Regions from separate parts of the Comamonas aquatica genome, predicted to be linked through region 1. Evidence: riboswitches for the same ligand, from Rfam matches in the RefSeq annotation. Region 1 holds a riboswitch; the other holds the start of a gene.

Region 1 (4,857 bases):
TGCACGGGAGGGGATGGAGGAGTGATCAGTGGTGACATGCAAGCTCTCGGGGGTGCCCGCCAGGGCCACGGCGGGCAGATACGGCGTCGGCGGTTACCAGGGCATCCATTTCACGCCCAGCCACAGCGTACGCCCGGCGGTGGCGTAGTCCTTGACCAGGGTGTAGTCACGGTCCAGCGCATTGTCGATGCGCGCGGTCAGCGTGAAGTCCCTGGCCAACTGGCGCGAGGCGGACAGGTTCACCAGGGTGTAGCCACCCAGGGACTTGACGGCCTCCGCATCGTCGTTGAAGCGACGGCTGGCCGCCTGCAGCTCGGAGCCCAGGGTCCAGCCCGCCAGGGTGGTCTCAGCCCCCAGGGTGGCATAGCGCTGCGAGCGGCGCTGCAGCAAGCGGCCGGTCTGGGCATTGCGTGGGTTCTGGAAATCCACCGACGCATACCACTTCAGCACGCCGGCGCGCCAGTTGCCGGCCAGAGTGATGCCTTCCAGCTGGGCCGCGTCCACGTTCAGGTAGCAGCCCTGGCTGAGCGCCACCGGGCAGGTGCCCTGCTTGGCGGCATAGACCACCAGGTTCTCAATCTTGTTGCGGTAGGCCGTGGCGCTGAACGCGCGGTCCTTGTCGCCCCAGCGCAGCCCCAGTTCCATGTTGCGGCTTTCCTCGGGCTTCAGGCTGGCATCGCCGTTTTGCGAGAAGCGCTGGAACAGCGTGGGCACGCGAAAGCCGGTGCCCACCGAGGCCGTGGCCTTCCAGTGCGGGGCGAAGTCCCAACCATAGGCCAGTGTGGCCGTGCGCTTGCCGCCAAAGTCGCTGTCCCGGTCATGGCGCAGGTTCAGTTGCACGGCGTGCTGCTGCCAGTGCAGGCCATAGCCCAGGCCCAGCGCATTCTGGTGGCGCGAGCGCGCGTCACCGCCCACCAGGCTGGTGTTCTCCAGCGTGTCCTCGCGCCGCTCGGCCAGCACCGAGAAAGTGCCCACGCGGCTGCGCCATTCGTTGTGCACCAGGTAGTTGCGCAGCAGGGTTTCGGTGCGGTAGTGCGTGGCCGTCCAGGTGTCGTAGCCGTGGCGCGACTGGCTCACGGCCACACGCGTGCGCCACGCGGGCGTCCAGTCGCCCTGCCAGTTCAGGCCATAGGCATCCAGGGTGCGGACCGCACCGTCGTTGCCCTGGGCGCGGCTGTCATAACCGGCGTTCGAATCGCTGGTCAGGGCCGTGACGTCCAGGCGCTGGCCCGCGCTGAGTTGCAGGCCCACGCGCGCATTCGCCGATTTGCGCACGTAGCCGTCCTTGTCCACGTTGCGGCGGGTGCCCCCGGTCTTGGCATCGAAGCCCTCGCTGTCGGCATAGGACAGGCCCAGGGCATAGTCCCAGGCGCCCTGCCCGCCACTGAATCCAGCCGTGCCCTTCTTGGTGCCGTAGGAGCCCGCGCCCACGGACACATGGGGCTTGAAGCCGGTCTCGCCACGGCGGGTGAAGATCTGCACCGTGCCCGCCATGGCGTCCGAGCCATACAGCGCACCGGCCGCACCGCGCAGCACCTCGATGCGCTCGATCGATTCCAGCGGCAGCGTCTCCCAGGGTGCGCCACCGGAGCCATTCTGGGCATCGATGCGGATGCCGTCGACATACACCGCCGTGTGCTGCTTGTGCGCGCCGCGCAGGAACAGGTTGGTGTCCGAACCCGGGCCACCGGTGCGGGTGATCTGGATGCCCGGCACCTTGGCCATGACATCTTCCAGCGCCAGGGCGCCGCTGCGCTCCAGGGCCTCCCCGTCCAGCACCGTCACATCCGCCAGCACCTCGCTCAGGCGCTGCTCGGAGCGCGTGGCCGAGACCACCACCTCATCCAGGGCCGCCGCGGCCGCCGGCGCCACCAGGCCCGCTAGACAGACCACCGCCAGAGAGACCGGGCGCCACGCCATCGCCGGCATCCAGGCACGCTGACGCCGTTGTTCGAACACATTCATTGGAAACATCACCAGATTCCACCCGTGTCAGCCTCCCCGCCGACAATGGGCAAACATGCCTGCCCAGAGGGCAGACACACGAATGTTGGCCGGTATCCGGGCTGGTCCCTCAGTCCATCGCCTTCCCACGTGCTTGTTCAAGGCACCCAGTGGCTGTGTTGATGGAGGGGCGCTATGACGGGCGCCAGGGACTCACCGTTGCGGGGGCAGCGCAGGCTAGGTCAGGTCGAAGGCCGACCCACCATCCTGCTTCCCGTTGAACTGCAATCTTGCGAACCAAGTTGCGAGCACCAACAATGCAAGCTGGCGATTCTAACTGGACGTGACGGGCCATGGTGCACCGCACAGCAGTGCCGCAGCCTGGCGCAGGGCTGCACAAAAAATGAGCTGCATCCGCACAAAAACAAAGGGCCTCAGATACAAACCTATCTGAAGCCCTTGTTCATTCAGCGCCAGGCGCTATCTTTTCAAATTCTGCCCAGCGCCCGGTCCACGCCCAGGTTGGCCAGGGCATCGGCCCGCTCGTTGCCCGGATCGCCCGCATGGCCCTTGACCCAGCGCCATTCGATGCGGTGGCCCGCGCCGCTGACCAGCGCATCCAGCGCCTGCCACAGCTCGACGTTCTTCACCGGCTGCTTGGTCGAGGTCTTCCAGCCCTTGGCTTTCCAGCCGTGGATCCATTCCGTGATGCCCTTGCGCACGTACTCGCTGTCCAGGAACAGCGTCACATCGCAGGGGCGCTTGAGGGCGCGCAACGCTTCGATCACGGCGGTCAGCTCCATGCGGTTGTTGGTGGTCTCGCGCTCGCCGCCAAACAACTCCTTGGTGTGCGGCCCGGCCTGCATCAGCACGCCCCAGCCGCCCGGCCCCGGGTTGCCCTTGCAGGCCCCGTCCGTGTAAATCACTACTTGGTTCAAATTTCTTTCCTTTGTGGTGCTTGCTGGCACGCTGCCGCCGGGCGGGCCTGCGCTGCGGGCGCACGCTTGCGCCATGCAGGCTCCAGCAGGCGCATGCCATGCACCTTTTTCACTGCCAGCACGCAGTATGCACCGCCCAGCACCGGCCAGGCCTTGTTGCCCAGCCTATCCATCCAGCGCCAGCGCTGCAGCCAGGCCGGCGCCTCCAGCGCCGGGGCGTGGCAACCGAAATCGGCGGCCACCACGTCCATGGCCAGCACCTGCAGCCAATCGCGCACGCGCCAGTACGGCAGGCCGCGCCAGGCGTTCAACCCAGGCTCCGGCACACGCTCCAGCCCATGCTGAAGCCCCCACAGGCTATAGGGGTTGAGCCCAAACAGCAGCAGCCGCCCTTCGGGCACCAGCACGCGCACCGCTTCGCGCAAGGCAGCATGCGGGTCCTGGCAATGTTCGAGGGTGTGGGGCAGGACCAGCAGGTCGACGCTGGACTCGGCGAACGGCAGCGCCTCGGGGGCGCACAACAGTTGTACACCATCAGGGACTTGGCAAGCCCCGGGTTCAAGGTTCCAATCGGTGCTTTGCGCGGCCACCCAGCGGTTGGGCATGCGGTTGTGGCGCAGCGCCTGCAGCAGGGGCCAGCCCAGCTGCACGCTGTGATAGCCGAAAATATCCGCCACCGCCTCATCACACCGCTGCTGCTCCCAGTCGAGCAGATAGCGGCCAAATGCCTTGGCCATCCACGGATGGCCCTCTTGCTTTGCATCGTTCATGAACCTGTTGCCGTTGCCTGCGTTTTCTGACAATTACATCTGGCTGCTGCACGACGGCCAGCACGCCGTGGTGGTGGACCCTGGCGACGCCTGTCCCGTTCAAGCGGCGCTGCACGCCCAGGGACTGCAGCTGCAAGCCATTCTAGTGACCCACCACCATGCCGACCATGTGGGCGGCGTGGACGCGCTCCGTAATGCCACCGGCGCCACGGTCTACGGCCCGGCCTACGAGCCCCTGCCCGAGCCCGTGGTACGCGTCGACGCGCACAGCCGCATCCACCTGCTGGGGCAAGACTGGCAGGTGCTGGAAGTGCCCGGCCACACCGCCGGCCACATCGCCTGGTACTGCGCCCCCGCGGATGCGGCCCCGCTGCTGTTTTGCGGCGACACGCTGTTCTCCGGCGGCTGTGGCCGCCTGTTCGAGGGCACGGCGCAGCAGATGTACGACTCGCTGCAGACGCTGGCGGCTTTGCCACACGACACCCGTGTGTTTTGCGCCCATGAATACACTCTGAGCAACCTGAAATTTGCCTGCGCGGTGGAACCAAGCAACCCAGCCTTGCTCCAATACCGCGCGCGTTGCGAGGCACTGCGCCAGCAACAGCAGCCCACCCTGCCCTCGACGCTGGGGCAGGAGCTGGCAATCAACCCTTTTCTACGTTGCGACGTTACAGAGGTTGCGCACAGCGCACACCACTTTTGCTCCACCGTAGACCCTACACAACCCGCCAGCGTGTTCGCAGCGCTGCGTGAATGGAAAAACGCATTCCGATGAATTTGCGCCATCTTTTAGTCCTCGCCAGCGTGGTTTGGCTCGCTGGTTGCGCGACCGCCCCCTCCACCTCCTCGTACGACGGTCCGCTCAAGCCCATCACCCGCGCCTCCCCCGGCACCTCCAAGGTCACCTCGCTGGAATACAACAGCGACCTGTGGGAACGCATCCGCCGCGGCTTTGCCATGCCCGACCTGGAGCACGAGCTGGTCGGCAGCCAGGAGCAGTGGTACAGCAGCCGCCCCGACTACATCGAGCGCATGACCACACGCTCCAGCAAGTACCTCTTCCACATCGTGGAGGAGCTGGAGCAACGCAACATGCCGATGGAGCTGGCCCTGCTGCCCTACATCGAGAGCGCCTTCAATCCCCAGGCCGTGTCCAGCGCCAAGGCCGCCGGCATGTGGCAGTTCATGCCGGCCACGGGTTCGTA
Region 2 (4,857 bases), 940 kb from region 1:
GATCTGCTCCATGCCATCCACCTGGCGGATGGAACCCTGCAGCGCATCGGCATCCACGATCACGATGCGCTGGTGCTTGACGGCGTCCATGTGCCGGGTGACCGGGTCCTGCTGCAGGAACTCCAGCTTCTTCTGGTAGTCGTCGGCCGGGAAGCGGCGGCGATCCATGCGGGCGATGATCAGCACCGACGGGTTGGCCTTGGCGACGGTCTCCCAGCCCACGGTGGGCCACTCTTCGGTCGAACTGACGATGTTGCGCAGGCCCAGGGTCTGCATCATGTAGCCGGCCACGCCGTTCTTGCCGGCCATGTAGGGGTCGGCTGCCAGGTCGGCGCTGGAGAACCACAGCGCCGCCGTGAGCTGCTGGCGCTGCGCGCCCTGGACCTTGGCCACGGCCTGGGCCTGGCGGTCGCTGAGGCTCTGGACCAGCTGCGCGCCGCGCGCCGGCACGCCGAAGATCTCGGCCAACTGGCGGATGCTCTTGTACAGGGTCTGGACGTCGTAGCTGGCCGTGCGCGTGCCGTCGGCGCCGACCAGGTTGTTCTTGCCTTCGCAATCGGTAGGCATGGCGTAGGTGGCGATGCGCAGGTCATGGAACTGCTCGCGCGTGGCGACCACGCCGTCCTTGCCCACCATCCACTCGAACTGCGAGACCACGAGGGCCGGGCGCTTGCCGATCACCGACTCGAAGCTGGGAATGTTGTCCGACAGGCGCGGCACCTTGTCGTTGATGGCCTTGAACTGCGGCAGCACGGGGTTGAACCACAGGGCGGTGCCCACCACCTTGTCACCCAGACCCAGGGCATAGAGCATTTCCGTGCCGCCCTGGCCGATGGTGACCACCGAGGCCGGTGCCCGGTCCAGGTGGAGGCGATGGCCGCAGTTCTGCAACTGCAGCGGGTAGTCCGCAGCGTGGGCAGACAGGGCGGTGGCCAGCAGGGTGGCGTAGGCAAGGCGTCGAGGCAGCATCAGGGGGCTTCTTTCCAGAAAAAGCGGGTACCCCTGGAAGCACTGGCAACACCCCTGCGGCGCGCGGGACCCCGAAAGGCCCTGGCAGGCAGGTCCACGGGACATTGCTCACTTCCCGGACACCCCGCCGGCAATCGATGGTTGGTGCTTTGGCAGGTCTCCTGACTGGCACGTCATCGCGTCGCCCCGCCTTCCCGAATGTGGATTCAGTGGCGGATGGGGCGGGCTCGTTGCCTACAGTTGCGGGGGCAGTTCCATTCGGCCGCCAGCCCCTGAAGCGGGTGGCGGTCATTGGATTCCCTCATGCGGCTGGCGGTGGCTGGCGCATGTCCTTGCGGAACCAAAGTTCGGGTAATGTAGCTGATTTTGTAGCGTCTGGCGCAGGCACCGTCTGCGTGGACACCTGTTTCCAGTCTGATATGTCCCTTCCCGAATGCATGGCCATTGCGCCCGTCCACCGCCTGGAGGCGGTGCAGGACTTCTTGCACATGGCCCGCCAGCAGATGTTCGGCACGCTGGTGGATCCGCAGCAAACCCCCGCGGATCTGCAGCATTTTGAGCAGGTGTACGCGGCGGGCACGGGCGGCATGTGGGCGGCCCGGCATCCGCAGCACGGCATGGTGGGCAGCATTGCCTACCGCGCCTACGATGGACGCTTCGCGCAACTGGATTTCGGCGCGCTGCGCGTGGTGGAGGTGGTGCGCCTGTTCGTCGCCCCGGTGTGGCGCCGGCAGGGGCTGGCTGTGGCCTTGATGGACCACGTGCGCCAGCATGCCATCGCCCAGGGGGTGCAACTGCTGTACCTGCACACGCACCCGTTCCTGCCGGGCGCGCTGGAGTTCTGGCAGCAGCAGGGCTTTCAGGTGGTGCAGCGCGAAACGGCCGCGCCCTGGCACACCATCCACATGCAATGCGCGCTGTAGCGCTTGCCGCCCGCGGTCTGCGCCGCAGGGCCGGCAGTCGCTTCTGCTTCTATAATCCAGACTCCAACAGGAGCCCTGCCGCACCCGCGTGCGTGGGGTGAAACGGGAAGTCCGGTGACCTCGCACCCCTGGTGTAGAGCATTCCGGCGCAGCCCCCGCTGCTGTAAGCCTGACAGACACACTTCGATGCCACTGGGTGCCCCCCGGGAAGGCGGTGTGCGCTGTATGACGGCAAGCCAGAATACCGACCTGTTGGCACGCAGTTGTATGCCACGGGGTGTGGGCCGTTTGCTGACAGGTTCCATCCCGCCTTGGCGGGGCGCCGGCCCGCCGCACACACACACCACCTTCCCGTATGGGCATGCCTTTCCATGGAAATGGCTCGGGGAGAGCATGGACCTCACGTTCAAACAACAGCATGCCGAACGCATGCAGGACAAGAAAGCCCAGGTGCAGGCTGCCATGGCGCGCGCCCAGGTCGAGCGCGGCATCGTCGTGCTGCTGACCGGCCATGGCAAGGGCAAGACCACCTCGGCTTTCGGCATGCTGTACCGGGCCCTGGGCCATGGCCTGCGCGCCGGCGTGGTGCAGTTCATCACGGGCACCCACGCCTCGGGCGAAGTCACCTTTTTGCAGCAGCAGGGGCTGCTGGGGCAGGGGGCGAGGGCCCAGGTGGACTACCACGCCATGGCCACGGGCTGTTCCTGGCAGCGCAGCGACTGGGACGCCGACCTGCCCGCCGCCAACCAGGCCTGGCAGGCGGCGCAGCGCATGCTGGCCGACCCCAGCCTGCGCCTGGTGGTGCTCGACGAGCTGACCTTCATGCTGCAGTACGGCTATCTGGCGCTGCCCGAGCTGCTGCAGGCGCTGGAGCGCCGCCCCGCCGGGCAATCGGTGGTCATCACCGGCCGCAGTGCGCCGGCACCGCTGCTGGCGCTGGCGGACACGGTCAGCGAGATCGCCGACACCCGGCATGCCTTCCAGGCCGGCGTGAAGGCGCAGGCGGGCGTGGACTTCTGATGCGGCCACCGCTGCGAGCTATGCTGCTGGCGCTGTGCGCCGGCCTGCCCATGGCCGTGGGGGCGGGGGCGCTGCCCACACTGATGTCCACCAACATCTGCGCCGACACCCTGGCGCTGAGCCTGGCGGCGCCGCAGCAGATCCTGTCGCTGTCGCGCCAGAGCCAGGATGCGCAGCGCTTTTCCCTGGCCGCCCAGGCCCGGCAGTTTCCCGCCAACGAAGCGACGGCGGAGGACGTGCTGCACCTGCAGCCCCAGGTGGTGTTGGCCTCGCGGCGCTGGAATGCCCGGCACCAGACGGCCTTGCTCCAGCGCCATGGCGTGCAGATCGTGACGGTGCCGTTTCCCACCGACTGGGAGGGCATCTTCAGCAGCACGCGCAAGATGGGCCAGGCCCTGGGGCGCGAGGCCGCAGCGCAGGCGCTGCTGGACAGCCTGTCCGCGAGGCTGGCGCAGTTGCGCGCCACACCGCGGCCTTTCAAGGTCCTGTACCTACGCCCGAATGGCGGCAGCGCGGGGGCGCAGACGCATGTGGACGCCGTGCTGACGGCCGCCGGCCTGCGCAACCATGCCAGCGCGCTGGGCCTGCAGGGCTGGGGGCGCATCGACCTGGAGCGCATTGTGCAGAACCCGCCCGACATCTTCATCACCCCCGGGCTGGTCAATGACGCGGCCTACGCCCGCTCCGGGCTGAGCCGCCATCCGCAGATGCAAAAGCTGCTGCAGCACATCCCCGTGGTGGTGCTGCAGCACAACGACTGGGGCTGCAGCAACTGGCAACTGATCGAGGCGGCCGAGTCGGTGGCCGCCCAGATCGACGCCTTGCCGCGGCCTGCCGCCCGGGTGGCGCTGCGCGAGGGGGCGCCATGATGCGCTGGACCCCGCGCACCGGCATGCCCCGTGTCTGGCTGCTGAACACCGGGCTGCTGGCCCTGCTGCTGGTGCTGGCCGGCATCTCCCTGGGCATCGGTTCGGTGTCCATCGGGGTGGCGGACTGGTGGGCGGCTGCCTGGCAGCCTGCAGGCGCCAGCGATCTGGCCGTGCGCCACCAGGCCATCGTGCAGGAAATCCGCCTGCCGCGCGTGGTGCTGGCGGTGCTGGTGGGCATGTCGCTGGGTGTCGCGGGCGCGGCCCTGCAAGGCCTGCTGCGCAATCCGCTGGCAGAGCCCGGCCTGCTGGGCGTCAGCTCCAGCGCCGGCCTGGGTGCCGTGCTGTGCATCTATTTCGGGCTGTGGCACTGGAATGCCTGGCTGTTGCCCACGGTGGCCATGGCCAGCGCGGCCGCCGCCACCCTGGTGCTCTACCGCATCGCCAGCCGGGGCGCTAGCAATCTGACCCTGATTCTGGCGGGCGTGGCCATGTCCTCGCTGATGGCGGCGCTGACGTCGTTGGCCATCAACCTGGCCCCCACGCCCACCGACATGCAGGACATCGTGCTGTGGCTGATGGGCTCGCTGGCCGACCGCAGCTTCGACGAGGTGCGGCTGTGCCTGCCGTTCATTGCGCTGGGGCTGCTGATCCTGGCCGGCAGCGGCCGGCAACTGGATGCGCTGACGCTGGGCGAGGACGAGGCCGCCAGCATGGGCGTGAACCTGCCGCGGCTGCGCGCGCAGGTGATTGCCGGCACGGCGCTGTGCGTGGGTGCCAGCGTGGCGGTGACGGGGTCCATCGGCTTCATCGGGCTGGTGGTGCCGCACCTGTTCCGCAGCCTTGTGGGCTACCGGCCTTCGCGCCTGCTGCTGCCCAGTGCGCTGGGCGGGGCCGTGCTGCTGCTGGGGGCAGACATTGCGTTGCGCCTGCTCAGCGGGCGGGTGGAGCTGATGCTGGGCGTGGTCACGGCCCTGATCGGCGCGCCCTTCTTCTTTTACCTGGTGGTGCGCGAGCGCTGGAGGCATCGCTGATGCGTACGCTGTCGGTCGAGTCGCTGCAGGTGGCATGGCGGGGTC

Evidence for each region. A riboswitch is a leader RNA that binds a small molecule or an ion and turns the genes downstream of it on or off. The one in region 1 is predicted to bind cobalamin.
Region 2: it holds a riboswitch for cobalamin, as region 1 does, so the genes downstream of both, cobO (cob(I)yrinic acid a,c-diamide adenosyltransferase) here and KAQ61_RS10270 (TonB-dependent receptor domain-containing protein) in region 1, are expected to answer to the same signal.

Annotation. Positions count from the first base shown of each region.
Region 1 covers NZ_CP072916.1:2,162,148-2,167,004, forward strand. Annotated here, with positions in the region: gene KAQ61_RS10265 (cobyrinic acid a,c-diamide synthase CobB) at 1-38, opposite strand, end outside; gene KAQ61_RS10270 (TonB-dependent receptor domain-containing protein) at 94-1,974, opposite strand; cobalamin riboswitch at 2,036-2,261, opposite strand; gene rnhA (ribonuclease HI) at 2,433-2,882, opposite strand; gene KAQ61_RS10280 (class I SAM-dependent methyltransferase) at 2,879-3,652, opposite strand; gene gloB (hydroxyacylglutathione hydrolase) at 3,651-4,427, shown strand; gene KAQ61_RS10290 (transglycosylase SLT domain-containing protein) at 4,424-4,857, shown strand, end outside.
Region 2 covers NZ_CP072916.1:1,217,516-1,222,372, forward strand. Annotated here, with positions in the region: gene KAQ61_RS05810 (ABC transporter substrate-binding protein) at 1-969, opposite strand, end outside; cobalamin riboswitch at 1,104-1,329, opposite strand; gene KAQ61_RS05815 (GNAT family N-acetyltransferase) at 1,389-1,892, shown strand; cobalamin riboswitch at 1,944-2,159, shown strand; gene cobO (cob(I)yrinic acid a,c-diamide adenosyltransferase) at 2,286-2,912, shown strand; gene KAQ61_RS05825 (ABC transporter substrate-binding protein) at 2,912-3,781, shown strand; gene KAQ61_RS05830 (FecCD family ABC transporter permease) at 3,778-4,812, shown strand; gene KAQ61_RS05835 (ABC transporter ATP-binding protein) at 4,812-4,857, shown strand, end outside.